2 regions of the Shewanella sp. SR44-4 genome follow, and region 1 is predicted to be linked to the other one. Evidence: predicted binding sites of a transcription regulator. Region 1 holds the regulator's gene; the other holds the start of a gene.

Region 1 (20,970 bases):
CAAATTCCAGTATATAAAAACGGACGTTGAATAAAGGCTTCGGTTGCACCCACTAGCTTCATCACTTCAATTTCGGTTCGACGGTTCATAATCGCAAGCCGAATGGTATTGCCAATAACTAATACCACCGCAAGAACCAGCAAGGCAGCAATAGCCAACACCGTTTTTTCAAGTAATTTAAGTAATGCCTGCAGACGCTCTAACCATTCAATATCTAAACGACCAAAGTTAACTTCGGATTCACGTTCTAATTTTACCAGTAACTCACGCGCCCCTGTGGGACTAGAATACTTAAGCGAAGGCGTTACAGTAACAACTGCAGGTAGTGGGTTTTCATCTAAATATGACAACGCCTCACCAAAACCAGATAAGCGTTGAAACTCTTCTAATGCTTGATCGCGACTAATATAAGTGACCGATTCAACCTCGCGGAATGCTTTGATACGCGACAACAAACTTTGAATGGATTGCTCACTGCGGCCTTTATTAATAAATAACGAAATTTCAGCGGCACTGTTCCAAGATTGAGTGATGTTTTCAGCATTTTTTACCAGTACCTGCAATGCCGCCGGTAAACTTAAACTCACGCCCAATACTGCCATGGTCATAATGGATGAAACAGGGCTGCGCCAAAGTTCGCCCATACTCGACATGCCTTGTTGCACATGGCGAATAAAAAACATCACAATACGACCGCTTAAAGGTAATTTACTCTGAGTAATATTCACTTTTTTACTCATCGTATTGTCTCCCCACCAGCAGTAGAACGTTCTCCACCGAGCATACGTCCTTCACGCAGAGTAAAAGTGCGATATTTCATGCGCGCAATAAGGCCTAAATCATGGGTGGCAATTAGCACGCTAGTACCCGAGTCATTAAAGGCTTCGAATAAGCGTAAAATATCCATCGATAATTTAGGGTCTAAGTTACCCGTAGGTTCATCGGCCAACAACAGTGGTGGCTTGTTAACAATAGCGCGGGCAATGCCGACTCGTTGTTGTTCACCACCCGACAGCATTATCGGCAAATGCCGTTCTTTGCCATATAAACCCACCATGTCGAGTGCGCCAGCAACACGCTTACGAATTTCGCCATGGGTGAAACCTTCGATCACTAACGGCAAGGCAATATTGTCAAATACGGTTTTATCCATCAACAAGTGATGATTTTGGAAGATCACCCCAATATTGCGACGTAAATAGGGCACATGTTTTGGCCCTACATTGGCAATGTTATGCCCATTAATAGACACCTTACCTGCCGTAGCACGTTCAATAACCGTAATGAGTTTGAGCAAGGTACTTTTACCCGCACCAGAATGGCCGGTTAAAAAAGCCATTTCACCTTGTCGAAGGTGAAAGTTGACATCCATAAGGGCCTTTTGGCCTCCAGCATAGATTTTACTGACCTGCTCAAATTGGATCATAAATTATTGGTCCGTTTTATCCTGGCTAAATAATGCTTCAATGAAGTCATTGGAGTTAAAAGTACGCAAATCATCAATTTGCTCACCGACACCAATATGACGAATAGGAATAGAAAACTTATCGGCAATCGCAAAAATCACCCCACCTTTGGCGGTACCATCTAATTTACTGATGGTAATCCCCGTCACGCCAACCGCCTCTTTAAACAACTGTGCTTGGCTAATAGCATTCTGGCCAGTGCTGGCATCTAACGTTAGCATGACTTCATGAGGCGAATCTGGGTCGAGTTTTTTCATCACTCGCACGACCTTCTTTAACTCTTCCATTAAGTGACTTTTGTTTTGCAAACGTCCTGCTGTATCAGCAATTAATACGTCTACTTTGCGTGCTTTAGCGGCTTGCAAGGCATCAAATATGACTGAAGCACTGTCTGCGCCAGTATGTTGGGCCACGACCGGAATATTATTGCGTTGTCCCCACACTTGTAACTGCTCAACGGCTGCTGCGCGGAAGGTATCACCGGCTGCTAACATGACAGATTTACCCTGGCTTTGGTACTGTTTAGCCAGTTTACCTATCGTGGTGGTTTTACCCACACCATTGACACCAATCATAAGAATGACAAACGGGCCATTGGCGTTATCGGGAACTAAAGGAATGGCTACCGGATCGAGCATTTTTTGCATTTCTTCACGCATTAAATCATAAAGTGCTTCTGCATCTTTAAGTTGCTTACGTGATGCATGCTCGGTCAGGCTTTTAATTAATTTATTGGTGGTTTCGACACCCACATCAGCGATTAACAATTGTTCTTCGAGTTCTTCAAATAACTCATCATTAATTTTTTTACCGCGGAATAAGCCAATGAAACCAGAACCAATATTCTCGCTGGTGCGCATTAAGCCACGTTTTAAGCGGGCAAACATACCCTCTTTTTGAGGTTTAGCTTGCGGTTCATCTTGTTGTGCTAACTCAATAGACTCTATCGGTGCTTGTTGCTCGGCAGCCTGTTGTTCTGCTAAATGCTGCTCTGCTAATTGCTGTGCGGCTGGTTCTGTAGCTAAAGCTTCGGTTGCTAAGGCTTCAGCTGCTAACGTTTCTGCAGCAATACGTTCAGCACCGACACGGGCTTGTTCTGCTCGTTCATTGTCGATACGCTCTTGCTCAAGACGCTGCGTTTCTAGATGAAGCTGTTCAAGACGAATCTGTTCAGCACGTTCGGCTTCTAAACGTTCAGTTTCTAAACGCTGAATCTCTTGTGCTTGCTTTTGTTGCTCAGCCTGCTCAGCGGCTAGCTTTTCTGCAGCAATACGCTCAGCATCGATACGGGCTTGTTCTACTCGTTCACTGTCGACACGCTCTTGCTCAAGACGCTTATTTTCTAGATCAAGCTGTTCAGCACGCTCAGCCTCTGCACGTTGAGTCTCTTGCGCTTGCTTTTGTTGCTCTGCCTGCTCAACGGCTAGCTTTTCTGAAGTTAAAACATCAGCAGCTAACTTATCCGCGGCAATACGCCCAGTGTCGATATGCGCTTGTTCTGCGCGTTCGCTTTCGAGACGTTCTTGCTCAAAACGCTCAACGTCTAGACGCGCTGTTGCTTCAGTTTGCTTTTGCAGCTCAGCTTGTTGGGTTTGGTCAGCAGACTCTGTTGCAACTTCATTTTCCGCATCAATATCGAGTTGTTGCTGTTCTTCAACTTCAGGGACGGGCTTATCTTTACGAAACCAGGAAAAAAAACCTTTCTTTGCCATGTTTGCTACCAGTATTTATATGCTTAAAAATTCAGTTGAAGCCGTTTGTTGCATCTCTAACCAGTAAAATGATGAATACTCACATTTAATCACAAGTTTGATATAAAATAACGGCGGTTCAGATTGTGGCATAGTCTACCACTTTCTATTTTCTTTGTTCAGGCAAAATCACGAGGGTGAGATGGCTAAAAAAAATACCAGCAGCGGTCAGGTGCGGATTATTTCAGGTCAATGGCGATCTCGTAAGCTACCGATCCATGATCTTGAAGGTTTACGCCCAACAACTGATCGCGTTCGCGAGACCTTATTTAATTGGCTTGCCAACGATATCCGTGGTGCCAGAGTACTCGATTGCTTTGCCGGCAGCGGTGCTTTATGCCTTGAAGCTTTATCTCGTTATGCCAGTTTTGCTACCATAATTGAACTGCAAAAAAATGCTGCTAATCAGTTGAAACAAAACCTTGCCACCCTGCAATGTCAAAATGCACAGGTTATTAATGCCGACAGTTTACAAGTGCTTGCTAAAGGCACACCCAGTGGTTTTGATATTGTGTTTATCGATCCACCATTTCGTAAAGATTTAGTAAACAAAACCATTGAGTTATTGATGCAACATCAATGGTTAAACCCCAATGCACAAATTTATCTCGAAACCGAATCAGAATTAACCTCAGTCAATGTGCCAGCAACCTGGGTTGCCTTAAAAGAAAAAAAGGCAGGTCAAGTATGTTATCGACTGTACCAATATCAGCCGAACAATACCGAATTATCGGCCGATTAAGTTAATGCCTATATCAATACACGATATTATACTAATTGGTAAAACGGCCACTTTGTCGATGTGGTGTTTGGTGGCTTACGGCTTGTTTATTTTCAGCCCTGATGTATCGCTGTTTATTAATACGTTTGCCTTTATCACCGCGGCAATGCACATGTTATTTGTGCTACTCACACGCTTAAAAAATTTCCGAAACAGTATACCTGCGGCACATTATCGGGCGATTTTTCTGTGGGGAGTATTTGCACTATTTGAGCAACATCATTCACAGTACGCTAGCCCGCTTGTTAACCGCAGCAACAAATAATAAAAATGACGATTATCTGAGACATTGACATAAAAAAACCTCGTTATTTAACGAGGTTTTTTAGTTAATAACATCGGCACATTACTTTTTAGGATAAGGATGCGCGACACCTTTATGACAATCGACACAAGTCTTTCTGTCTTCTGGTGCTTTTTTAAAGTTCATACTGTGCATTCTTACGGCCATTTTCTTCATCGTATCTGGCTGATCTTCATAAATACGAGTGTGGCAATGCTGACAGTTAGCCGAATCATTACTGCGGAAGTATTCTAATGCTAAATCAGCTTGTTCTTTACGGTTTTCATCTAACCATTCTTGCGTCATAAAGCCATCAATGGTCATCAAGCCAATAATGTCCTTAGAAACAATGATTTTTTTAACTAAATAATCAAATGGGCCATGTGGTAAGTGACAATCTTGACATTGTACTGTGACACCTGCTCTACCACCACCATGGGCTGACGCCATAACCTCTTCTCTTAACGAGTGGTCACGGTGACATGTCATACAAAAAGCATCGCTACTTGTTGCATGTAAAGTTTGTTGTGTTGCGAAATAACCTACGACACCCACAATTACACCAACCACAATAAGGGCAATAATCGAGTACTTCGCGCTTGGTTTAAATAGTGCACGCCAGTTCATTGTTCAATCTCCGTAATAGCAAAAAAGGAATTTCTAATATTTATAAGTCTAGTTTAGGATTATTCGAAATTATAAAATTGATTTTAGTCGCCATTTTGAGAATTGTTTATCTAAAATATGTCTAAAATGCGAGCTAGATCTCGACTTTTGCATATGCCGTACCGAAATAATGATCAATTACTGGATCAGGTCAACGAAGTGGCCAATAAAGGTAACGTCGAGTAAAAGAGTGAACTTGTCAGTGTCCAAATTTGTTTTTGATTTTAAATTTGATTTTAAATTTGATTTTGAATTTGATTTTGAATTTAAGTATTTGCCTTCACCCTTCACTAGTGGCTAACAACACTGAAGAGCAAAAATTAACAACAGCGGTGGTAGATAAAGGCAGGAGATAACATTTATCTCCTGCCAAATATTAGTGAAACAATTACTCACTGCCCGCTAATTGATTCGGCGTTAGCGCTGACGACTAATGTTGAGTGTGATGCGACTCCATTGCAGGCATCGCATTGTTAGCCACTAATTGCATGCTAGTGATGCTATTGATGCTATTGATGCTATTAGTGCTAGTAATGCTATTGGCGTCCGTTGACAGCTCTGCTTTAACTTCACGATTAACATAAATTGCTGCAAACTATGAGTTACTTAACAGATAATGGTATCTCGATGGTCATTTATAGCTTGATTTACTAGCCTAAAACACTTTCTAACTAAACCAATAATAAAAATAATAAGGTTAATTTGAATGCATAAAACCGCAAGAACACTCCATAAATGGTTGATGCTGTTTCTCGGGCTACAGTTTGTGATTTGGTCAGTAACAGGAACATATATGGTGTTTATGCATATTGACTATATTCATGGGGATTCGCTCATCAGTAACCCCCAAACAAAAATCAATACCGATAAAATGCAGTATTCATTGACAAAACTGTTACAAACTTATCCTGAAGCAGAGCAAATAAGTGTCGGTAAACTGATGCAACAAGACGTATACCGCTTCTCTATCACGACCATAAATACGACTATAAATGCGACCATAAAATCGACTCAGCAGGTACTGCTAAATGCGCAAACAGGTGAACGTTTATCGCCACTTAATCAAACGGCAGCCATAGCATTAGCGCAATATTATTACCTTGGTAATGAGCCCATTAGCGAAGTGAGTTTACTGACTGATAACCCACCTTTTGAACTCAGTGCTCGTCACTTACCGGCGTGGCGAATTAATTTCGACCACTTTTCCGCACCATCACTTTATATCTCAGCTGACAGTGGATTATTAGTAGGCAAGCGCCATGCATTTTGGCGTTTATTCGACTGGGTGTTTCGTTTTCATGTGATGGATTATGGCGATGCTGAAGAAATCGATAACCAATTATTATTCTGGATAGCGTTGTTCTCAACTTTAGCTACCGTTAGCGGGTTAATATTAGTGTATTTCAGGGTATTACGTCGTACTAAAAACAAACGTAAGCCTATGTTGAGCAAGCGTAAACACAGTGGGGTTGCCTAATGTTTTGGGTCAGAAAACTGCATAAATGGGCATCAGTCATTGTAGGGGTTCAGTTACTCCTTTGGTTAATCAGCGGGCTGTATTTTAATCTTATGGATCACAATAAAGCCCAAGGACTTACCCACCTTAACGACACTCACACTGAAGTGGTAATAGAGACTCATCGTTTGCGTGAACCTAGTACTATTCTGGCCGCCTTTAAACCTAGCATATCGCTTAACATCATTACTTTATTAGATAAACCTTACTACCTATTAACCCATGAAAAAGGCTTATACAATCATCTTAACAATGACTACACCTTGGTTGATGCTTATGACGGTAACCAAGTAATAATTAATACCACAATGGCGCAACAGTTGGCCAAAGCATCTTACTCTGGAGAGGCTGTAATAAGTTCAACTCTCTTACTCACTCCGCCATTGGACGACTTTCCAAAACAGCGCAATGACACTTGGCAGATAAACTTCGCCGATAATATTGGCACCAGTGTTTATATTGAAGCACAGTCGGGTCGACTCGTCGGCCACAGTGATGAACATACACGTTTAGCCGATATATTTTTTATGCTGCACTTTATGGATTACACCAGTGAAGGCAGCTTTAATAACATCCCTATCAAGATTTTTGCGTTTATAACGTTATGGTTAACCTTTAGTGGATTAATTTGGGTGATTGATATGCTCAAGCGCAACAGGTATCGGCCCAAACTAAAGCGCAAATAATGGCGATTTAAACGTAAGTTGACCCTAAATTAATGAAATGGAATGTGTATCACACGATACTGATCATAAAAGCGTTATCATCATTTTCAGATTAATAAATTTAATCTGTTATTACTTGAAAGATTTTTACTTAAGTAAAGGTCTGTTAAGCTAACCCCTAATAAACGATTTGGTTAAGGCTAAATGAGAGCAAAGCAGTCAAACTATTGGATCATCGTAATCACTTTGTTCGCACTTGTCGGACAGGGGCTGCTGACTAATGACAGTTTGATGGTGCCAATGGCCCATGCAGAAATGGCTCAAGCAATGTCCGCTCAAACCGACAAAACAACCAACACCACATCAGCCATGTCGCATAAGGCAATGAAGAATTGCCACGATAATATGCAAAATGCCGTCAATGATGTGGGTGAACCTATTGCCGCAAAGTTACCGCAAACCAGCTGTTGTAATGGTTCCGGATTTTGCAGCTTGGATTGTAACCACTGTTTGACTATTTCGTTTACTGCCAACCTAATTGATATTCCATTGGCAACGACCAATATTCCCGTTTACTCTGCACCGCTTGCGATGGTTGTTAACCATGTGTCAATCGCATTCCCTCCTGCGTTCCGCCCTCCTATCGCTTAATTCAATTGATCATTCTTGTGCGTTAAGCACATTCAATACTATTGTTTTTTAGCGTTTATCATCATGCCGGTTATCAGTATTGTCATGATGAATATCGAGGTTATTATGAAAAAACTGCCATTTTTTAATGTGCTATTAAGCGCATTCGTTGGGGTCATCATCCCCGCAGCTCTGACATCAACGGTTGCTTATGGCGCAGAGCACGATCATGCCCAGCATCAGTCGCAAGCCAGTAAAACCTATACCTGCCCGATGCACCCTGAAGTGATCAGCGATAAAGAGGGAACCTGTCCCGTCTGTAATATGTTTCTCGTCGTCAAAGATGAGCAACAAGAGTCCAGTGCTGGCGACACTCAACATCCAATGGCTAACATGCATGGCGCTATTCCAAAAGAACCAAGCCTAGCAGACAAGTTTAATTGATCATTCTTGTGTGTTGAGCACATTCAACATTATTGTTTTTAGCGTTTATCATCATGGCAATAGTCAGTATTGTCATGATGAATATCGAGGTTGTTATGAAAAAATTCCCACTTTCTAGTGTGCTATTAGGCGCGTTTGTTGGGGTAATGATCCCCGCGGCTTTCACATCACCTGTCGCTTATGGCGCAGAGCACGATCATGCCCAGCATCAGTCACAAGCCAGTAAAACCTTTACTTGCCCGATGCACCCTGAAGTGATCAGTGATAAAGAGGGAACCTGCCCCATCTGTAATATGTTTCTCGTCGTCAAAGAGGAGGAAGAAGAGTCCACCGTTGACGGCACTCAAGATCCAATGGCAAACATGCAAAGTGCGACTCCTGTAAAACAAAGCCAAGCAGATAAGGTGTTTAGCCAACCTAAACCTACATTAGTGCCGACAGCAAATCAGAGCGATAGCACCAATGTAAAATATGTCTGTCCAATGCATCCACATGTAGTGTCCGATGCTCCTGGTACCTGCCCTATTTGCGGGATGAACCTAGAGAAAGTCACCGTTACCGATGCAAGCCAAGAAATTGTTGTCGGTGTTTCTGGCGGGATGCAACAAGCTTTGGGTATGCGAAGCCATGTAGTTGAAAAAACCAGTTTGTCGCGCCAAGTGAATACCATAGGCACAGTGCAATATAATGAAAATGCGATTGGCCATGTGCATACACGCGCAACCGGATGGATCGAAACGCTCACGGTAAATAACGTGGGACAACAGATAAAAAAGGGCCAACTTTTATATGAGCTTTACTCGCCCGAACTCGTCAATGCCCAAGACGACTATTCCCAAGCTCAAGACTACCTTTTGCAAGATAAAAAACGAGGTAGCAGTTTATTACTTAAAGCACGTAAACGCTTAGAGTTGCTTGGCGTCGATACCTCGATAATTGATCGTTTAGAAAAAACCGGTGAAACCATTTTTAAAGTGCCTTTTTATGCCCCACAAGATGGCTTTATCAGTAAGCTAACCGTGCGTGATGGCATGTATATTCAGCCTGGAGATACCTTGTTTGAAATCGTTAATTTAGACAGTGTATGGGTCATTGCTGATGTATTTGAAAATGAACAAAGCTGGCTACAACAAGGCCGTAAAGTCACTGTTAGCGCTGCAGCACAAGGGCTGTTTGATATTGACTCGACAATTGACTATATCTACCCAGAATTAGACCCTGTCACCCGAGCGATGCGGGTGCGGATCAAGCTTAACAATCATAACGACAAACTCAGACCAGGCAGTTTAGTTGATGTGACCTTATTTGGTCTGCCTAAGAATAATGTGCTCACTGTACCAACTGAAGCATTGATCCTTACCGGACGTGAAAACCGTGTGGTGGTGCAACGCAGTGATACCAGCTTTGCTTCCGTGCCAGTCAAAATTGGTATGATGGCAGACGGTAGAGCCGAAATCTTAGAAGGACTGAATGAACATGACAAAGTGGTTATTTCAGGGCAGTTCTTATTGGACTCAGAAGCCAGTATTCAAGGCAGTTTACAGCGTTTAAGTAATGCGCCAACGACCAAAGAATCAACCACTACCGATGCTCACCAGCACTAAGGAGCACGACAATGTTAGCAAAAATTATCAGTGCTTCAATAAAGCAACGCGTTATGGTGTTGATACTCACGGCCGTTATCGCGTTAGTGGGTTATCAAGCCATGCGCATGACCCCACTGGACGCGCTACCTGATTTATCAGACGTACAAGTTATTGTAAAAACCTCTTACCCAGGCCAGGCACCGCAATTAGTTGAAGACCAAATTACCTATCCATTGTCATCGGCCATGCTGGCCGTGCCGGGAGCCAAAACAGTACGTGGCTTTTCAATGTTTGGTGACTCGTTTGTGTATGTCATTTTTGAAGATGGCACCGATATCTATTGGGCGCGTTCACGGGTGCTTGAATATTTATCGCAAACACAAGACCAACTGCCAGCGGGTGTCACACCCAGTATTGGCCCAGATGCATCGGGAGTGGGTTGGATTTTCCAATATGCCTTAGTCGATCGCAATGGACAGTATGATTTAGCCCAACTGCGTTCATTACAAGATTGGTTTTTAAAACTAGAATTACAAAGTGTTGCCGGAGTATCAGAAGTTGCCACCGTTGGCGGTATGGAACAAACATATCAAGTGGTCGTCGACCCACATAAGCTAGCACTGTATAAAATCGACTTAATGACCATTAAAAACGCCTTAGATAATTCCAATAGCTCGACAGGCGGCTCGGTGATTGAAATGGCCGAAGCAGAATACATGATCACTTCAAGTGGTTATCGCCAAACCATTGCCGACTTTGCTGAAATCCCACTGGGCATTTTATCGGAAACTGGTACGCCGGTATTAATGAAAGACGTTGCCCAACTACGAACCGGCCCAGCGGCGCGTCGTGGTATTGCCGAACTCGATGGTAAAGGCGAAGTTGTCGGCGGTATTGTGGTGATGCGCTATGGTGAAAATGCTCTTGAAACCATTAATAATGTTAAGCAAAAACTCAAAGAGATCAGTAATGGATTACCTGATGGGGTCGAATTAGTCACCACTTATGATCGCTCTGATTTAATCTTACGCTCAGTCGATAACCTTAAGCATAAAGTGCTAGAAGAAATGCTGGTTGTCGGACTTATTTGCCTACTATTTTTACTGCATGCACGCTCAACGTTAGTCGCGATAATCACCTTACCTATTTCGATTTTAGTCAGCTTTATCGCCATGAATATCATTGGTGTCAATGCCAATATTATGAGCTTAGGCGGCATTGCCATTGCCATAGGAGCGGTGGTTGATGCGTCAATTGTGATGGTCGAAAATACCCATAAACATTTGGAACATTATCGCCAAAAACACGGTAAAGCTCCTGAGGGAGAAGACCATTGGCAACTCGTCAGAGAAGCCTCTATCGAGGTCGGCCCTGCATTATTTTTCAGCTTGTTGATTATCACTTTAAGCTTTACGCCAGTATTTGCCCTTGAAGCGCAAGAAGGGCGTTTATTCCACCCGCTAGCCTTTACCAAAACCTTCGCTATGGCGGCATCTGCCATTTTAGCAATCACCTTAATTCCGGTGTTAATGGGTTATTTTGTCCGCGGAAAAATCCCTGATGAGCGTAAAAACCCCATTAGTCGAGTATTAATTGCCATATATCAACCATTGTTAAAATGGGTACTGCATTTTCCTAAAATCACCATCGGATTAGCCATCATTGTGCTATTCAGTGCTTACTACCCATTAAGCCAAATGGGCTCAGAGTTTATGCCCACCTTAGAAGAAGGTGACCTACTTTATATGCCCACCACGCTACCCAGTGTAAGTGCAGGCAAAGCAGCAGAAATATTGCAACAAACTGACCGACTGATAAAAACAGTACCCGAAGTGAAACGAGTATTTGGCAAAGTGGGCCGGGCCATGACAGCAACAGACCCTGCGCCGCTAACAATGTTAGAAACCACCATCATGCTCAAACCGCCTGGCGAATGGCGTGAAGGCGTAACCTTAGAGAGCATTATTGCTGAACTGCAAAAAACCGTGCGTATACCAGGGATGACCAATGCTTGGGTGCAACCGATTAAAACCCGTATCGATATGCTATCTACCGGCGTGAGAACCCCTGTCGGCATAAAAATATCGGGCGCAAATGTTGAAGAACTACAACGTATTGGTGCAGAAATAGAAGCGGTAGTAAACCAATTACCGGGAACTGAGTCGGCATTTTCACAGCGCAGTAGCGGCGGCCGCTATATTGATATCACACCAGACCTTAAAAATGCTGCACGTTATGGCATGACCTTAAAAGATATCCAAGATGTGGTAAAAATTGCCATTGGCGGCATGACCGTTGGTGAATCAATACAAGGTCAAGAACGCTATCCAATCAATATCCGTTACCCGCGAGAGTTACGTGACAACATCGAGAAGCTCAGAAATTTACCGGTACTGACTAAAACGGGTAAGTACTTACCGTTAAGTTATTTAGCCGAACTGAAAATCACCGATGGTGCCCCCATGCTAGCCAGTGAAAATGGTCGCCTTATCTCGTGGGTGTTTGTCGATCTGAAAGACATTTCTATCGGTGAATATATCGTTGCAGCAGAAAAGGCACTTAAACAACAAATTACCCTTCCTCCACGCTACAACTATAGCTTTGCTGGGCAATACGAGTACATGCAACGCGTAGACGCCAAAATGAAAATGGTGATCCCATTAATGATCGCGGTGATTTTTATGTTGCTGATGATGACTTTCAACTCAGTAATACAAGCATCTGTAATCATGTTAAGTTTACCTTTTTCATTGGTGGGTAGCGCATGGCTACTATATGGGCTGGATTTTAATTTTTCAGTTGCTGTATCTGTCGGCATGATTGCCTTAGCAGGGGTCGCCGCTGAGTTTGGCGTGGTGATGCAGGTGTACCTTAATAATAGTATTAAGGCCTATAAAGAAGCCGACAATTACCACAGCAAAGCGGATTTAACGGCTGCATTAATTGAAGGTGCAGTGATGCGCATTCGCCCTAAAGCCATGACCGTCGCCACCATCTTTTTTGGGTTACTGCCGATCATGTGGGGCAGCGGTACGGGTAATGAAGTGATGCAAAAAATTGCTGCGCCTATGGTCGGCGGAATGGTCACGGCGCCGCTATTGTCGCTATTTGTTATCCCAGCAATTTACTTGCTGATATATGGCCGTAAGTTACCCAAGCAATCATTGTCTTAAATTTATTTAACCAGAGTTGAGGTTATTACTTTTACCCCTATCAATAAAAATCCCAAACGATTAATCGCTTGGGATTTTTTATATGCTAATCACAGTGTTATTTACGCTTAAGTGATTCATTAAGTTGGTCGGCTTCATCTTGTTTCTTTTTACGACACGCCGCAATATCATCAGGGTGACCATACTTACATGGGTCGCTGGCTAAAATTGCCCTAGGGACATTCAGTATCATGTAATCTGTGTCATTTTTATTGTCATCTGCATTGCCAATATTATTACCAATATTGATGATATCGGTACCACGGCATCCCGTAAGTATCACTAAGCTAGATAACAAGCATAATTGGATTATCCGTTTTTTCATTGTTGTAATATTCCTTGTTTTTGACGCGCAAGCAGCATCATGCGGATAATCCCCCATAGCATAATAATCGCACCGATAATCAACATAATAATAATGATCAAAGGGTTGGCTAACATAGGCAAGAAATCTTGGTCAAACCCTACAAGGATACCGTAGAGCCCAAGACCAAATAATATCGTGCCAGGAAAATCGATCAGTGCCACTAACAACATACTGCGATGAATACTGGCTAATGTGATTTGGGTGTTTTCCTGTGTCATTCACTCATCCTTGGTTAAATACACTAACTATTACCAATAACTCTTACCAACAACTGATAATAACATTTTACTAACAACTCACTATGACATTACTTAATAATCAAGGTTCAATCGCCACTCTATGTTAAATCGGCACTCTACATTACACGATACTCTAGCTTCAATCGGCAACACTGAAAATATAAATAATTAACATTCATTATGTAAAAACATAATTTTCAAATCTATTTATTCTGCAGTAAATAACGCAATAATTGAAAACACCCCACCTTGTGGATCATTGAGTACAGAAAAACGGCCTACGTTAGGAATATCAGTTGCAGGCACACAAACTGAAGCCCCCAAGGTTTGTGCTTTAGTCACTGATAAATCACAGTCATCAACGGCAAAATAGCTCATCCAATGAGCAGGAGTATCGCCCCATTCTGCAGTCATTTCCATCAATCCACCAATGGCTTGCTCCCCCGCATACCATTCGGTGTATTCAAAATCAGCCACATCATTAAGCTTAGTTTGGTAACCTAATACTTGGCTATAAAACTGTTTCGCCGCAGCGGTATCACGACAAGTAAGCTCAACCCAACATAGGGTATTTGATTCTTGCGATCGCTTAATGCCAATATGGTCTTGGCCTTGCCATAATGCAAACCGACAGCCTTCTGGATCTGCGCATAGCGCCATACGGCCAGCATTTCCAACAGAATGAGGCCCCGCAATAATCTCACCTCCAGCTTGAGTCACAGCCTTAGAGGTAGCATCAACATCATCGACTGCAAAATAAATTGTCCAATGAGTCGGTAAGGCCTCCATTTCTGCCGGCATTGGGTACATTGCAGCAATATCATCACCGTCGATTTGCAGCATAGTATAATGCCCTTCTGGCATAGGCATATCATCTGCTCCCCAGCCAAATAGCGCCTGATAAAATGCTTTACCTGCCGCCCAATCATGAGTTGCTAATTCAATCCAGCAAGGCTGTCCTTGTTGATACTGTTGTACCTTCATTATCCTAATCCTTTATAAAAATAGTTGCCTTGATATAGCCAACATGAAACTTGTCTCATAAGTTAAGTCGATATCAGCAGAAAAGCAAAAAGCCTTCAAACGAAGGCTTTTAGGCTAAAAGTTGTTTCACCGGAATTTTTGCGTCTATTTAAACACCGGCAATATATCGGCCATGGCCAGCAAATGACATATGGCAGTGATAACTCCAAACAACACCACAATAGCAATTAACGGGGTTCCACCAGGGACTTTAAATCCCTTTGAGTCAGGATATTGTTGTCTTACTTTATAGGCTAATAACGCAGGTACAATAACAGCCCAAATAGTGGCAGCTAGCGCAGCAAAACCAATCGCTAAAATAAATCCATTCGGAAATAACAAACCAAGGATGGTTGGCGGTACAAACGTGACCGCTGCAGTTTTAATTCGTCCTGAGCGCGAGTCGTCAAACCCAAATAAATCAGCAAGGTAATCGAACAAGCCTAGTGTCACACCTAAAAATGATGAGGCAACGGCAAGGTTGGCAAATAGGGTTAGCATGTTATCAAGCCATTGGCTGGCAATAACCCCAGACAACGCACCCACTAACACACCTATATTGCCACCTTGAGCAATAATATCGGCAAACTGGCTTCGTTGAATATTACCCATCGTTGCCACTAACCAACATATATAAATTACTAATGCGATAGTGGTTCCAGTAATAATCGCTTTAACGATGGTTTTGGCATCTTTACCGTAATATTTGACTAAACTTGGCACATTGCCGTGATAACCAAAACTGGCTAAGCCAAATGGAATCGCGGCAAGTAAATAAGGCAGGTAACGCGATTCACCATCAGGCGACACTAGCTTTATGGTATCAATGTCGATTAGTAAGTTACCGATAGCCAAAAAGAAAGTAATCACCATGCCACCAAGCATGATTGTGGTGATACGGTCGACCGCTTTAGTACTAATAAATACCACCAAAGCCAAGACTACCGCAAACACCAATCCGGCCACACTCTGGGGTAGGCTCACGCCCAATGCTGACAGACTGTGATTCACAATCGAACCACCACCACTGATGTAAGCATAGGTTAAAATATATAACACAAACGCAATCGAAACGCCGTTAATCACCCGCCAGAACTGCCCAAGAGTCACCCGAGTTAAGGTGTCAAAACTGTCGCCTGGTTCAAAATGCAAATTGGCTTCTAATAACAATAAACCCGACATTAGCATGCAAAACCAAACGCCGAGCAACATCGCGATAGAATAGCCAAACCACATTCCAGCACCAACAACGGGTAACGAAAACATGCCCGCACCCACAGTGGTTCCGGCAATAATCATCGCCCCACCCAATACAGATTTACCGCTGGTACGATGCTTGGCAGCATTCATATGATTAGCCATTATTGTCCGTGCTCCGCTTCCACACTATCAACAATGGTTTGTCTTACTAAAGAGCTGAGTAATTTATTAGCGTTATCACGAATTCTGATCACTTCAGCACGATGTTCGTCGCTGCATAAATAACCCAATTCTTTCAGTTTCACACTCAGGGTGTTATATAATTTTTTGTCATAAAATTCTGGTGCGGTAATGCCATGCAGCGCGCCTAATCGTTGGGCTAACAAATGGCTATCGCGTTCCAGTTCTGAGCGCTCAAGATCAGGTTTTATTGCGAGTAAATTGAAGATAATCGCATAACGTTGCAACGTTTCACTGATAGTTTCAGCAAGCAGTAACACTTGGGTAATATGACGAGGCGTTATCTCAAACTGATCGCTACCGGTCAGTAAACCTTGTTCAACCATGAAATCTAAAATGCTGTCCACATGTTGAGGCACGTCATCAATGCTCATAAATAGCTCAGCTTTAAGTAATGGATAAAAGTCCATTACAATGCCATGAATTCGCTGGCGATCGCACACGTCATAATGCACTAAACAACTGGCAATTAATGACGGCAACGCCATCAAATGAATAATATTATTACGGTAATAACTCATGGTGATGGCAATTTTTTCATCAACTGAAATAATTTCACCAATAAGGTCTTTGGTACTAACAAACTTATTTAACGACAGACAGTGATCAATAATTGACTTGCCATTACCTTCGGCCACAGAGGTATAATCGGTATAAGGCACTGTTTTAAGTAAGGCTAAATACAAATCAAGCTGACGTTCTAACTGGCTTCTTTCTAACGCATTTTGCTCTGACGCTAATAACACTAAACTAGTCAATGTTACTGAACTGGCTGCGGCCGCTCCATTGATATTAGTCATTACGCGGTTAGCTAACAAATTAACTGAGGGCGTAAACCAAGATGGTTTTTGGTCAGGATCTTTAGCTAGCTCATCACGCCACTCTGGCGCCTGCTGATTTAAGAACTGTTGTAAATTAATCGGCTCACCAAAATTCACATAACCTTGGCCAAAATTGCCTAACTTACGAATAGCACCAAATACCTGCCATACAGATTCTTTTTTCTTTTTCTTACCGCTTAATTCTTTGTGGTACGTCGCCACTTCCATCACATGGTCATAACCTAAATACACGGGTACTAAGGTTACTGGGCGCTCTATCCCACGTAGCACACTGTTAATTGTCATAGCCAACATACCGGTTTTAGGCGCTAACAAACGTCCTGTACGCGAACGACCTCCTTCAGTGAAATACTCGACCGCATAACCCTTAGCAAATAACTGATCTAAATATTCACGAAATACTGCGGTATAAAGTTTATTACCATTAAAACTACGACGGATAAAGAATGCCCCACCACGGCGGAACATCGGCCCTGCTGGCCAAAAATTAAGGTTAATACCGGCAGCAATGTGCGGCGGAACCATGCCCTGATAATACAAAATATACGACAGTAGCAAGTAATCCATATGGCTACGATGACAAGGAACGTAAACAATTTCATGACCATCATGATGTAACTGTCTTACTTGCTCGGCACCTTTGATATTGATGCCACTGTATAATTTGTTCCATAACCAAGTCAGGAAACGTTCGGCAATACGCACCAAACTATCAGAATAGTCGGCGGCAATTTCATCAAGGTATTCAATGGCGGTTTCACGTGCTTTCTCGACTGTTACTTTCTTATTTGCAGACTCTTCTTCAATGGCTTTTTTGATAGATTCTGATTTTAATAAAGAGGCAAACAACGCTTGTCGATTCGGTAATTGTGGCCCCGTCATGACTTTGCGTTGACGGCGGAAATGCACACGGGCGACTCGGGTTAATTTGTGAGCAATTCTTTTATCAGTACCATGTTCATCGGCCATATGACGAAGCGATAATGCATTAGAAAACTGGACGAAATTATGGCGTCCTAAAAATAAAATCATTAACCATTTACGTAACCACGTAGGGTTTTCACGTTCAAATACAGCAGCTTTCATGCTGTCTTCTTCTTTACCTGGGGTACGTCCCCAATAAAGGCAAACAGGAACCAACTGTATATCTAATTCAGGGCTCTCACTATGAAGTGACAATAAACTGGTAAAATAATTAAGGAATTTGTCACCACTTTCACGTTTACCAAATAGTGGTTTGCGGCCCTCTAAACAGACCACACGAGGCACGGTTAAGCCATCAAGCTGTAATGGCTCATAAGGACTGGGCAGACCAAAGCCCTCGGTGATTTCGCTCAACGCGGCAATATCGCTAATAGATTCCGTTTTCATTAAATAAACCAAAGGTTTAGTTGGATCTATATTGAGGTCATCAAAAGGATCGTGAGGGACCACAATGGTCTGTACCATCCACTTTTGAATCCATCTTAATGCTCGTAAAAATATTGAATCTGGTTTTGACATGGTTATTTTCGCAACATAAGCCACTGTAATATTGTCGTATAGGATACCAGAAACCACCCTGCTTACACTATCAGACCGATCTATCTTTACGTTTAAGCTCTCACTATCAGAAATAACATAAGACAGAACATTAGTAATAGTTAATTAAAACATATTGTTGAGTGATACTTAATCAACAATATACAAAAAATAGTTGGTTAATACTTGCGCGAACACAAACACTGTATATAATGACAGTCACTGTATAAAAAGACAGGAATCATCATGAGACCGTTAACGCCGCGCCAAGCAGAAATTTTAGACTTAATTAAAAACAATATCGCCGAAACAGGTATGCCACCCACTCGTGCTGAAATTGCGAATCGTCTTGGCTTTAAAAGTGCTAATGCCGCCGAAGAGCATTTAAAAGCATTAGCCAAAAAAGGCTTTATCGAGATCATGCCTGGTACCTCAAGAGGCATTCGTTTACCTCATGAAGAACAGGTTGAAACCGGTCTGCCACTCATTGGACAGGTTGCTGCTGGTGAACCTATTTTGGCCCAAGAGCATGTAGAACAATACTATCAAGTCGATCCAAACATGTTTAAGCCCGCCGCAGATTTTTTATTGCGAGTGCGTGGTGACAGCATGAAAAACATCGGCATTTTAGAAGGCGACTTACTCGCTGTACATAAAATGCAGCAAGCACGTAATGGCCAGGTTGTTGTGGCACGTGTTGATGATGACGTCACCGTAAAACGATTTGAACAAAAAGGTAATGTGATTTATCTGCATGCCGAAAATGAAGATTACAATCCGATAAAAGTAGATTTAAGTTGCCAAAGCCTAACCATCGAAGGGCTTGCCGTTGGCGTTATCCGTAATGGAGATTGGTTATGAACAAACTAATGGGCATCGCGCCACGCCACCCGGGCTTATGGGTAGATTTAACTGAAACAGAACTGCATGGCACCCAAACCATTCAAACATTACAAACTGTCACCCAAGGTGAAGCTGAACTGAGCCAATTGTGCAGCCAGTTAGCAATATTGAGCCAGCAAGGCAGATGGATTGTATTAATTAGCCCGCCCCATATTGGCTATAAACATATGCTGGCAAGTGCTGGTGTAAGAATGGATCGCATTTTACTGGTACACACCAAAGATGAAGTCGAAACATTATGGGCCATGGAGAAAGCGCTCACTAGCGGTACATCGAGCGCAGTAGTAACTTGGACAAGCTCACTTGATGCTCGCGATAGTCGCCGTTTAGAAATTGTCGCCAAAAGTGCACGTGCATTAGGGGTGGTAATTGAAGATGTGAATGCTCACTTACCTCACAAACATCAACTTGTTAGCCCTACTTTAACAAATGGAACAAGTAATTTTTGCTCATTTCACTAAGCACGAACCCTTCATTACCAAGCCCTGTATTGAATTCAGGGTTTTTTTTCATCTTTTTTCAGCCTATTAGCCAACAAAGTGATCTTGATCAATGTTTAATCTACAAGTAATGTGGTTAACAAGGATGAAACATTTTTTATCTTTAATTGGACGTGAATGGCAGTAATCAAGATTACTTTCAGACAAATGAGCCAAATCAAAATTGATAAGTTCAGTAGTAGGTACAAGCGTGGTGCACAGCTAACAATAAAACCGTAGACCGTATGTTTACAGCCACCAAAGTACTTTGAGGTCATCAAACTTTTTTCGGGAACCGAAGAGTTTGCATAGAGCAGAGAATTACTGTGTGACTCTTCTTTGTAGTTGCTATTTGCAATTAGCAGAGGAGTAGTCTTGTGAAGCAATGGTTGTATTGTTTACTGGTGGTGTTTGTAGCACTTCCGCTTGGGGCATCAGAAATGCCCCTCAACATGACTCAAGGCGTGACAGATATCAGTGGCAAGGTTTATGACCTCCACATGACGATTCTTTACATCTGTTGTGTAATTGGGTTAGTGGTGTTTGGGATCATGATTTACTCAATGATTTATCACCGCAAATCAAAAGGCGCTGTCGCGGCCAATTTTCACGAAAGTACCAAAGTGGAAATTGCTTGGACCGTCATCCCTTTCATCATCTTAATCGGCATGGCTATTCCAGCCACCAAAACCTTGATTGCTATGGAAGATCCCAGTGATGCTGATCTCACCATAAAAATTACCGGGTCGCAGTGGAAGTGGCATTACAGCTATTTTGATAAAGACATCGAATTTTACAGCACATTATCCACTCCCAGAGCACAAATTGATGGCAGTGAGGCCAAAGGCGAGCATTACCTCCTTGAAGTCGATAAGCCATTAGTACTGCCCATTAACCAAAAAGTGCGCTTCTTGATGACATCTGATGATGTTATTCATTCATGGTGGGTACCCGCGTTTGCCGTTAAAAAAGATGCCAATCCAGGCTTTATCAACGAAGCCTGGACTCGTATTGATAAGCCTGGAACGTATCGCGGCCAATGTGCCGAGTTATGCGGTAAAGACCATGGTTTCATGCCGATTGTGGTGCAAGCATTATCGGAGGCCGATTTTGATAATTGGTTAGTGGAGCAAAAAAAACTAGCAAGCAATGCAGC
Region 2 (11,915 bases), on a different contig from region 1:
CTGTGGTGTGAGTAAATCACGTCGCATCGACCATTTTTGTTCTATCCCTTGAGCGGCTAAAAATAAGGTATCCGTACCATAACGCTGGTTAATGCCGTCTAGGGTTTGCATCAATACTGGATTGGCTTTAGATGAATTAAACATGTCGAGTTGAGTGTTTTTTTGAGCGCTTAAATCAAGCAGCCCTATTCCCATTCGGTAATATCTCACTCCTGGCCTAAAAAGTCTTGGTGCCGCCATGCTCATTGCCTGGGTTAACTCTTTTGTACAATTTGTTGGGCAAGGAAAAGACACCAACACTTTAAAGTTTGCAGGATGCTCATCATAGGGTGAATTACTCGCAAACATCATCATGGTTTTACAGTGTGATCCTTGTCGTCTGGCTTTTGCAGCAGCAATACCAATATGTTTACTCAATGCTTGCAACAAAGAATCGTAATCAATAATTCGCTCACCAACGCTACGAGTAGAGAATATTTGCAGTTTATCTGCTCTTGCCTCATCCCATTGTTTACAAGCCAGTCCATTTAATTCACGTACAGTTCGCTCTATTTCAATACTAAATTGTTTGCGGGCTAACCCTGGAGTAATATTGGCAAGCTCTAATGCGTTTTTTATATCCATCAATGCTAATTTTTGACTAATACGACGACCAATGCCCCATACATCATTGACATTCATGGCACGTAAAATAGCCAATCGCTCATCTTCATTGTCAATGACACATACACCTTGATAGCCAGGTAATTTTTTGGCTGCGTGATTAGCTGCTTTTGCCAACGTTAAAGTTGGCCCCATCCCCACACACACGGGTAATCGAGTTTCTTTCCAAACAGCGCGCCTAATGAGCTGACCTTGACTTCGCAAGCATTTAATTGCTGGATAGCATTTTTTAAATGACAGAAAGCTTTCATCAATGGAATAAATATGTTGCTCTGGCGCAAAACGGCCAATAATATTCATCATTTTCAAGGATAAATCAGCATAGAGTTCATAGTTGCTTGAGCAAGCAATCACTCCTAAGCGCTGACACATGTCTTTCACTTTGAAGTAAGGAGAAAACTTAGGTATGCCAAGATCTTTCGCTTGCCGATTTGCAGCAACAATACAACCATCATTGTTACTTAATACAATGATGGGTTTACCACGCCAATCAGGCCTAAAGACTTGCTCTGCACTGCAATAAAATGAGTTCGCATCCACCAACGCAAACATGTTTCCTCCTCCTTACTTACCAGCCAGTAACGGGCTTTGCCGATGGCACCGTATAGAGCGAATAACCACGCCTTCAATACTGAAAGAGTCATAATCATTGATGGGTTGAGGTTGATGATTTTCATTGGATGACAGTAGCTGTCTGCGAGGTTTATCAAGGATTTTGCATACAAACTCACCATTGAAATTAGCCACTATAACATCACCATCTCGAACCGTTTCATGCCTGTCCACTATCAATAAATCACCATAGAAAATTCCCACACCTTGCATCGAATCACCAGTGGCCACACCAATGAATGTGGCACTAGGATGCTCTATAAGTAGCTCATCAAGACTTAATGCTAACTGTAAATATTCTGAAGCTGGAGATTCAAACCCAGTAATACCAGCACTTGCATGAATAGGGATAATGCGCATATTTATAACCACTGTACATTTGTACAGTTATTTTATGCGATCTAATTTTTATTGCTAGATCTTTAATGTTTTTTTCGCAGAAGGAATCTCTTCAAAAATAAGACCAGCATACGCCAGTCAGAATATCTATCTGATTATATTATTAAAGTTTCTATGATGTTGGTAATGTGTTCGTTTAGCTTGGAAAATTAAGAAGAGGTTATTGCTTTTGTTGTAACGTCTCAAAAATATTAGTGGTGTGCTCGTACCTACATGAAAAACACTAGGAAAGCATCTTCTCAACTAGCAATTCCTCTCCTGGTACGAGGTAATTCAATATTTCCATGCTCAACCTAAGTAAACTAACTTAACAGTTCAACCCCAGTATTTTTATTGAATTTGCTGTAAGGATTACTTAAGCCATCACAGAATTAGGCGACAACAGCATCAGCTTTGGCAATATTGTCAGCGTGATTTATTTTACAAAAGCTTGCAAGTTATGGATGTCTTTACCAGTTGTGGAAGTGACCAGCTCGTGCCAAGCTTTATAGTATTGACGAAACAACAAAGGTAAATGGCTTAACGTCATTTGAATTAATCATGGCTTGCCTTGATGAACTCTGCACCAGCACCGGATATTGACAGCCTGTTACCTTGGAATGTTAAAAATAGCTGCAGTTGACTAGATGTTTACAACAGAGCCAATAAAATTAATGGCTCTTGACGCTCTTCTGGATCTGAAATAGAAAAGCTCCTCAAAGGAGGAGCTTTATTATCGTGAGATTTACTTGTAGTACTGATAGCGTCGTTTGGAATTATGCTTCCAACTTTTTGCTAGGTCATACACGTACGCTGGGTAGTCATCCCAAGGGTTAGCCAACGATCTTCCTCGTGCTGCTCGTAACTTGATCGGGTAGCCTCTGCACTCAATCATATGAAGGAAGTAATAACCCTTTTCTTGTTTTGTTGAAAAGTGCTTGTGGGCTGCACTGCGTACGCTTGGATAATACCCCCAAAAATATTGACACTGGCTTTTAATACGTTTTCGGTACTGATGTTTTAGTTTTTTCATTTACCCTCCAGGTTTACATTACCTAGAAGGGATCCTCTGCATAGTAGTTCATTTATCCACCTTATATGTGCTGTCTAACTTAGTCATACATATCAACAGTATGATCATATGAGTGATATTTGTAAAATCATCTTTATTGTTATTTCCTGGTGATAAGTTTACTCAGTCAACTTATCACCAGGAAGAATGTTAAAGCAATACGATATTGAGTTCAGGCGCCAAACCATGAGCGGATAGATGATGGCAGACTAAGCATCGATAATAATAGAGCTAACCGTGAGCCCAGAAAAAGATTTTATACTCCTTTAATCGAATCTCTAGAGGAATTAGGCCTGAATGTTAATTCCCCCGAAAAACAAAGGCATTCAACAGTCTAGTTTTGTAGCTACCTAGGAGCTCAAACGTGCTCGCAATGATCGTGCTGGCACGTCTCTGGACATTTCCGAGTTAGATTTTTAACTCTAATCCATGAGTTTCGGATTAATATTTTTATGAGTTAACATCGCCGCCTTTAAAGGCTCTTATTCCTTTGCTCATAATTTATGGCATTTAATGCTTGTACATGGGCAAGCGAAGCTAGTCTATATTGAACAGCCACGATACTTATGCGGCTGATTATATTGTTTATTTTTTATTACCTTCTATAGAGGTTCACTTTTATTTCGTTATTGTACAAACTAACAGTTGATGACGAAATAATGCTTTTTGAATCAAGCCATTTGACCAAATACTGATTTTCGGGAGTGTTTTTCAATCTCGGCGAATTGTACCCTGTTTTTATTTCTGAAAATGGTTTAGGTAGATTGCTCAAAACAAGGCGAACTTCGTCATTTGTCATAAGAGAATGGTATTTGTTGAAGAGTGAGATTTGCGTCGCTATGGGCGAAGAATGTTTTATCAGAGATTGCGCAATACTCCGACTAATACTGGATATATTGGCGTCAGTGTTGATAATAATTGGGCCGATAATAGCTGACCGCTTAGGAAGATCCACAAGCAATTCTAGGTCCATCAATTCAATTATCCCAAGCTTGGCTGTATTATCAATTTCAGCTCGAAGAAGCTCCTCTAGAAAGTCATCGTCGAGTGCAAAGCTGTCAGAGTCCGCAAGATATGAATCGATGTTGACCGCGACGAATAAAACCTGCAAATCACAGTGATCAGCGAATGCATCGAGACTTTCCTTAGTGAATGTGATTTTTCCTTCATTAATCAGGATTTGAAGCTTGTTTGGTTCGATTTCTTTTGGTGGGTTCTTGAACGAATTCGGCAGGGCGTGAGCATATTCTCTATAGGCTGCATCAGACAGCGAGCCCGCACTGAGGAGGAACTGACGCAGCTTCAGCGAAGCAGAATCACTAGGCATAGAGTGTTCCAAGATAACTTCACGAACAACATCTCGATCAAGATATCCAATCAGGCTATCTGCCTCGAACACGTTATCTTCCATGAAAGCAAGACAGTTTGCCCAAGTTGGTTCAATCTTACCTAACTGGAACAGCATCGGGTGCAATTTCTCAGGCACACCCTCTAGACTTGGCAACAGTATCATCTGCCGTTCAAGGAACTCCCGAAGATCATCTTGCTCAAGCGTATCTTGGCAAACAACAGCTAAAATAGCGGGGATATCTTCCTCAGAATTTCCTTCAAGCTCTAAAAGGATCTCACACAGGTAGCGCTCGAAATCGCGTTCTACCCTCTCCAATAAGGCAAGATTATTCATCGATAGTATAGTCGTGTAGTTCCTCGTCCGTAGTGGTTCGAGATCGTTCTCTCCTAAAATCATTTGGTAAACGTATTCCAAGTTTGCGATCGTAAGTGCGAAAAGTCCCTTCTCGAACATGAAACGTACAATTTCAGTGTGTTCTTTGATTGCAGCCAGATCTTTGACTTCAAAGTCTAGGCATGCAAGGCGTTCCGATGCTAGTTCAGGTAAACTAACCAGAATCTCTGGAAGGTTCGCCGAAACAAATTCTGGTAGCTCGTCAAAATCCCTTGCGAACATTTTGAGCGATTTTTCAGGCAGGCTTGCGACCAATTGAGTGACGTGGGAGATATTGTTAGGGCTGGTTACAACTGCAGGGATAAGTTCATCCCATGCATTGGCTAGTCCTGAAAGAAGTCCGGCAACATTGCTGCCACTGGTGTAATAGGCATCGAAAAATCCCTCGCAGCTTTCAAATTCGGATGAGATATACTCGAAAAGCTTCTTCGTTTGGTCAAGGTAACGGCTTTGGTCCCTCAGAAGGTTATCGACAAGCTTGATGTTCAAGACATAGCTTTGTCGGAAGTCCTCATCTCGCATAGCAGCAACAACTTCTTGTGGATTATCGATCGGGAAACCTGGATCTGGTGTGACAAATGCCCGTATCTGGATCAGAAATTTATTGTCATTTGGCGACAAACGGCCCGAGTGAAAAAGTGAGGTGTATTGATAGTAAGTATCATCAATATGGCCTTCTAGGAGCAGAAAACGGGCAAGTTCTCCGTTTTCCCCGAAGGTTTCGAAATGATCTTGCAGGCCATTGGGGGCCAAACGCAACAGCTCGTTGAGCTTAGTCGTGCGTAGCGTTGCAATCTTTAACTTGAGCTCACTTATTCTACGCAAGCTTTTGTTCTTATTATCAGCCGCCTTATTTTCTATCTCCACTTTGCGTTGCAGGTAAGATCTCTGCGTATCTACTTCTCTTTGTAATTTAGAAGCATCGATATGTCCTTGGTTACCATAGTTGTTGTAGTAGAACAGACGTGAAGTCTCAATCAGTTTCTCGAATGCATCGTGGCTGGCCAGTTGAGGAAGTGAACACAATGTCTGCTGATCATGACTAACGTTGTAAGTATTCGCAGGAAGCTTCTCAACCAGAGCCATAGCGTAGATTTGCCGCAACTCTCTAAGGTCCGAAGGAGTCTGCCGTTCCGCGATTTCAAGACGCTCTTCAAGCCCCAGGATCTCGGCCCTATTCGTCGCCTCACCATGCCTAATGAGTTCGTCTTTGAGGTTCAATATTTTGGCGAGATTACCCGCGCCGCAGTGCAGTTGCTCAAAGTCACTTGGATAAACGTTTTTATAGATCAGGATCGCAAGAAGCTTGTTGGCATCAAGTAGACTCTCTCCAGTTATTTCCAATTGAGCCGCATAAATAGCGTATTCATTAAAGATGTTTCGAATCAATCTCAGGTCGTTCAGGTAACGTGAGACCTCTCTCAGAAACTGCCGTTCAAGGTATCCATCGAGCTCAAGTCTACTTCCCTGCTCCAATACCATGTCGATCGAATTCGATGTGTTGATGATAGGTATGACGGGAATAATGAATTCAAAGAACTTGGTTCGCTCGGTGTTGACAAACATATCGTCACGCATGGCGTAGAGGAACCTGATAGTACGTTTCACACCTGCGTTCTCGTTCACGAGACTATTAATTTCGCGGAGTGAGACGAAAATATCCGCATTATTAAATCGGTCTAAATCCTCAATGATTACAAGATCGTATTTGGTTGATTGGAAGAAGTAAACTATTTCGTCTAGATGGCGGTTTAATATGGACGCCTGATCATCAGATGCAGGTTTAATCTCAACGTCCTTCAACGAAATGCTTTTGAGTGACAGACCGAAACTCGCCACATAAAAGTGATGCAGGACTGTCCAGAGGAATACTGCTGCGAAAAAGAAAACTACTATATTGAACCAATTGCTGAGTTCAAACGGAACCAAAAATTCACCTTTGATTATATCTTCTCGTAAATGTAATACATACCAAAGCGCAATAGCACCAAACATGATGTAGAGAGATTTAAGAAACGACCAAACTCCTGGTGACTGAATTCTTTTGAAGCGCGAAAGAGGAAGTTTGTTTGCGTCAGCACCGTACAATATTTGCTGTAGGATGCTTCTTTCAATCTCTTGGCGACTCACCTTATTCTCCCCTACATCACCCTCGGGAATGAAGGAGGCTAGAGAGATTTGAAGCGCAGGTCGTCTATACTTCTTCAAGAAGGATTGGATGATGCTGCTCTTTCCCGAACCATAGGGACCAGTTAGAGCAATGTTGAATACCTTGGTATTATTCGTAGCAAACAAAATCGCTTTGGTATATATACCTTCCTTGTCAGCCTCATCAGTTGGTGCGAGATCCACGAATTTAGATTGTTCTATATCCGAATGGTTAGACCTTTCAAGCCATGAAACAATATTATTGAGCAAACTTAAAAGCAAATATCTAAAGGACGTGATTTTTTTCATAAGAGATTGAACTATCTAAACCTAAAAGCGACTTTTATTCTAAGGACACTTTGTAATATTCCTGCATCCAGGTCAATAGTTAAACAACTGAATCAATTTTAGTTTCTTATTTTTGTGGAACATAACTAAAAGTAGGCCAACCGACAAACGTATGGGCTGATATTATGTTGCTCGAAACAAACTTCGGGCATAAACGAGTCTGCTGCATTTTACTGTCACGTACCTGGACAAAAATGCGTTAGATGATAAGCTCTGAAAATGATTATTGGCATTAGGGAAAGTATGGCAAGCAGATATGCAATAACGCCGCATTAAGTGGTTAGTAATGCCTCCACCCAGCCTAAAACCTTGGCTCCGTACACACTGAACTCAACCCGAACTTCTTTACAAGATTTATATAATCTGTCAAATTTACCTCCATAAACATAACGCTCGGCTCAACTGCCGGAAGTCAGGTTGCAGCCGTTTGTCAGCTGATCTCTCTATTATCTTACTTGAATTCGCGTTTTAATTTAGCGACCCTGTTTACTTGAGTAAGTACGCTTATGTTTCTATTTTTACCACTCTCTTTGCTGGTCTTATCTTCTATGAATTCGGATACGTTTTGTATTGCTGGGAATTTATCCATTGCCATTTTAGTACCTCCTTTTACCAACTTCTTAGCAGTTGTCCAAAATGGAATAAACAAGCCTAAGGTATCTTCTCCTAAATCCAACGCATGTTTAGAAACATTTTTATTTCTAAGAGCTTTGTCTACCTCAACATTATACTCAGAGATACGCTGACTCCTTCCTTCCCTGTTAAGTAAATTCAATTCTGAAAATAATGAGTTCATACCATTACGAACAACGCTACTAGAAATTTCTTCCTCAAATTCTAGAACAGGGATGTAATCGTTAATATCAAAAGCTGAGATTAGTCCTAAGCTGGGATTCTGAGCTGATTTTATATTCTCAACATCAACTAGATTAGAAATATTGTGACAGCTTGAGTTTTTAAAGAAGTTAAGCATCTTTCCCATCATGAGAGCATAAGGGTGGTCTGAGTATTTCCCACCATCAACGAAAAAAGGGAAATATGTAGCATCCAATGCATGTGAAAGATGAATTTGGTCACTATTAACAATAAATTCAAATTTAATTTTTTCTTTATTTTCTGCCGGTAGCGAATCGATTATAGGGTTATTAATTCCATATCTAGATATCCCCATAGGCCCAGCTTGATTTAATGAATCAAGGCTTCTTCTTAGAGCCTGCTTAGGCCAAAGTAAGAAATTGCTAACAGTACCAATATCTTTGCCTGTTAGCTTAGAAACCTCTTGTACTAATGGGTAAATGTATTTATCTAGATCAGGATCACTCAAAGCGTACGACTGATTCATTTCAACCAAATCAATTGCACATAAAGCTGATAATGCTCGCCTGCTTACAACAGCTGATGGGTTTTCTTGGAAGGCTTCATTTATAAAGCCGTAGTCTAGTCTGCTCTCAGGTTGCATATTTAATATTTTTAGCCTTCCTCGCTTAACCAAGCGTAGTATTTCATCTTTTGATATTTTTTGGTTTACAAGGAAGTTTGACATTTTGTGGGCTAATGGAAGAACACAGTAAACTACATCATATAGGAGTAGGTGGTTTCTCAAATTTGCATTCTGGAATTTTGAAAAATTAACAAGGCATGCTGATTTACTAGGATCAAAGAAATAAAGATCAGATTTTTGATATGAGCCATTATAAATATTTTCAATATTCTCATACCATAAAGCTTCATCTCTCTCGATAAAAGCGCAGTTCAATTCACTTTTGGTCTGAGATGGTGCAATATTAAACACTTCGTCACTAGTTTTAAAATTCGAGGTTAGCTCTCCTCCGATTCTAACTTTATAAGAATACGGGCCTTTTAGAGCCGCCGCGGTCTCTTCAACACCCACGACTACATCTGATTCATATCTCCCTGCAAGCTCTACAATTATAAGTCGATTATCATGATCTTCTTCAATTTTACTCACTTTGACATTAGGATGAATTGAAAGAATGTGACTGTATATTTGGGTATTAGTTAATGGGTAGCCTTCAAATTTCGATGGTATTTTATCATCCGTAATTTTTTCAATTTCAATCTTATAAGTTTCCGGAATATTCATTACTAGCTTGATTGGAGCCGTTACGAATTTTACTTCTCTATTAAAAGCATCACTAATTACGTCAAATTCATCAACAGAATCAACTAAATACAACTGATATTCATAATCATCAAGCTTGAATAACCTAGTATTTAGATGAGGAAATCGTGACCGGAAATGTAAATCAATCCTTCGACACCATCCATCATAGTTATGTATCAAATTGGTCACTCCATTAACTTTAGACACTTTAATTCCTTTTATTTAGGTATCTTATTGATATTTTCTGAGATTTCCATAATTACAGCTTTTAAAACTTGGAGGCAAATTTTAGCTGTATGCTCTCTGGGTGTAAAACCTGACGACATTTGTTGATATGGATGTATATAGTTTCGAAAATCCCTCAACGTATGCGAAAATTTATATGTATCCAGTTGAATCAAATCTAAATCTTTTGCAACATCAATAAACGCTGCCAGTGTCCAATCATGAAACTGTTGTACTTTTCCATCACGGTTTTTTGGCGATGATTTAACGGTATTAAATGCCCTAGGGTTACTTGATGCAAGTCCAAGAAATATCCCCTCTAACGAGCTACCTGCAAGTAAAATAGTCGAAAGGTATGCCCCAGAATTGTAAGTTTTCTCTATTTCATCTAATCGGTTGTTTAACGTGTCTGTGATATTAGGATCCAAACCTAAGTCAGAGATTGAGAAGCCACTAAACTCTCGGCTCAAGAAATCAGACTCAGACAGGCTAGGCACATTCGTTTCGTTTTCATGTAATTCTACTTTGTGGAGCTTCTTGAAGGTAATTTCAGCTTCATTTCTGACCACTTGCCATTTGTCGAAAGCAAGATACTGATTGAAGTCAGCTAAATAACCATCTAGTTCTCCAAGACGTCCGATAAAGTTAACTGGATTAAATGCATTTTTAATACAAGTATCTAGTTTGGGGGTACCATTGATAGTCTCTAAGCAATCATCGGTATACTTCCAACGAGAAGGGAAACCTTGCCCATAAGAATGGTTAAAACCTAATACGTTAAAAAACTTAACCAAGTTTGGACCGGAACGATACTCAGTCTCTTCATTGATAAGATCTCGAAGTCTTTCGCTTGTTTTACTACAAATGATCATACAATTTCCTCTAGTGCATGACGCCGAGTTAAAGTGTGAACAACGCTTATCAACTAGCCTGGCCTTTATAACTTAGACACAAACGTTGAGAATCGCTCTAACCAACTTAGTTAACTTAATTTTTTCGCCAATAAGCACAAAAAGCTTGCTAGGCGATGAAAAAAGTATTCAATGTGGTCACTATCATTTAACTTAATCTGAGTAACCTCTGAGTGACGAATAAAAAACGAGTTACCAATTGTCGTCAGAGCTGTAGCCTCAGATTCTAGTTGAGCTCTGAATTCTCTATCTGATGCACAGGCATCTAGCAGTTGTGTCATTGATTGTTTTTTACTTTGACTAGGGTTGAATACTGTTTTTATACGTTCGAATCCGTCCCAAAGCTCTTTCAATGCTTCATAACGCACTTGGACGTCCGCGTTACATATTTTCTTATTTGCTCTTGCAATCAGATCATTAAGTTCCTGATCAAGCGTCTTGCTTACTTGTCCAGTAACTGAAGTTAGTGATGGATTGAGTACTCTTGTGATTTGACCATTACTGTGTAATTGATAAGCCAAACCATTTCTAGAGAATATAGTGTCAATTTTATCTAAAAATTCCGCTTGCCCGATCGATCGGTCAAATGATGTTATGTGGTGATGCCCAAAGAATGAATGAAACTGTCCCATCGTAGGCTTAGATACATTCACATAGCAAAACTGAACTAAATCTAGTACGTCTAAATAGTCAGGATTAAAAGGGACTTTTTTAGACATCCAATCATCAGAGTCTTCTTTTTCTGTAATAAATGGATATTCAATTCCCAATATTTCTGCTTTTAAAGCTAACGAGAACCCTTTTTCATCGGTACCACAACACCCTTGCCCGTCAGGACAAAGATCTGGAAAGTTTTCTCCGAAATATCCTATATCGATTAACGTTTGAATATACGCAGTCAATCCACACCAAACATTATAAGGAATTTCATTCTTTGCTCGAGGTAAAGCACCTCTTTCAGAATCACTAAAGTACTTCATAATATCCTAAATAAAGTTAACGACCCATTATGGTGTTGAACAACGCTGCCACGACATCTACACACTGTTAACAAAAATCAGCATGGCGACAAAATCCCAAACCTTGCGAGTCACTCTTAAACGTTTTATGTTAAGTATGTTCCTGAGTATAAATGACTAAATGGTCACGCCATTGTTCCAATATCGGTATAGCTGATGATAAACAAAATGTTTTTTCAGCGACCAAAAATGCTAATACGTTGGATAAAGGGTAATTGATGGGATCAACAATATTACAAATACTAAAGTATGTTTTATTGCCGATACCACTTTCTCCGTACCATTCCCATTCTGACTCATGTTTCCACCAGTTTGCAGCGGAGTTGATTACTGATATATGAGTAACCCCTTGAGATGTCACGGAGCCAAGATTTAAAGCTTCAGACTTCCGAACGGTGCTGTACTGCATCGTGTCGGCAATATATTGTTGCATAGCGACAAAACCAACACCGATAAAGTATTCAGCTCGGTCGAAAATACCACTACTATCTGCATCCAGCTGAGCGTTAGCTTGATCTATCAAATACTCTAATTTTGAGTCCAATAGTATCAATAAATCACTTAACTCATCGATTTTCAGATCAATAATTTCATCTTTTGATAACAGCAACATACGAATACATAACTCATAAACACATAACGTTTTTTATGATGTCATCATGCGGTTTTT

The links. The regulator LexA, encoded in region 1, represses DNA repair genes until DNA is damaged. The targets are predictions, from matches to a motif close to TACTGTATNNNNATACAGTA.
Region 2: the regulator LexA is predicted to act here: its motif matches at 1,645-1,664, upstream of H5125_RS20325 (LexA family transcriptional regulator).

What each region holds. Positions count from the first base shown of each region.
Region 1 covers NZ_JACJDU010000002.1:114,498-135,467, forward strand. Annotated here, with positions in the region: gene ftsX (permease-like cell division protein FtsX) at 1-740, opposite strand, end outside; gene ftsE (cell division ATP-binding protein FtsE) at 737-1,426, opposite strand; gene ftsY (signal recognition particle-docking protein FtsY) at 1,430-3,178, opposite strand; gene rsmD (16S rRNA (guanine(966)-N(2))-methyltransferase RsmD) at 3,360-3,959, shown strand; gene H5125_RS01810 (DUF1145 domain-containing protein) at 3,964-4,263, shown strand; gene H5125_RS01815 (NapC/NirT family cytochrome c) at 4,345-4,908, opposite strand; gene H5125_RS01820 (PepSY domain-containing protein) at 5,654-6,424, shown strand; gene H5125_RS01825 (PepSY domain-containing protein) at 6,424-7,149, shown strand; gene H5125_RS01830 (CopL family metal-binding regulatory protein) at 7,333-7,779, shown strand; gene H5125_RS01835 (heavy metal-binding domain-containing protein) at 7,885-8,202, shown strand; gene H5125_RS01840 (efflux RND transporter periplasmic adaptor subunit) at 8,298-9,806, shown strand; gene H5125_RS01845 (efflux RND transporter permease subunit) at 9,818-12,961, shown strand; gene H5125_RS01850 (hypothetical protein) at 13,059-13,325, opposite strand; gene H5125_RS01855 (hypothetical protein) at 13,322-13,585, opposite strand; gene H5125_RS01860 (VOC family protein) at 13,814-14,590, opposite strand; gene mtr (tryptophan permease) at 14,735-15,991, opposite strand; gene plsB (glycerol-3-phosphate 1-O-acyltransferase PlsB) at 15,991-18,414, opposite strand; gene lexA (transcriptional repressor LexA) at 18,679-19,293, shown strand; gene H5125_RS01880 (cell division inhibitor SulA) at 19,290-19,796, shown strand; gene coxB (cytochrome c oxidase subunit II) at 20,192-20,970, shown strand, end outside.
Region 2 covers NZ_JACJDU010000068.1:455-12,369, reverse strand. Annotated here, with positions in the region: gene H5125_RS20330 (Y-family DNA polymerase) at 1-1,215, opposite strand, end outside; gene H5125_RS20325 (LexA family transcriptional regulator) at 1,228-1,635, opposite strand; gene H5125_RS20320 (ATP-binding protein) at 3,321-6,926, opposite strand; gene H5125_RS20315 (hypothetical protein) at 7,417-9,297, opposite strand; gene H5125_RS20310 (hypothetical protein) at 9,309-10,187, opposite strand; gene H5125_RS20305 (AbiJ-NTD4 domain-containing protein) at 10,298-11,206, opposite strand; gene H5125_RS20300 (hypothetical protein) at 11,337-11,858, opposite strand.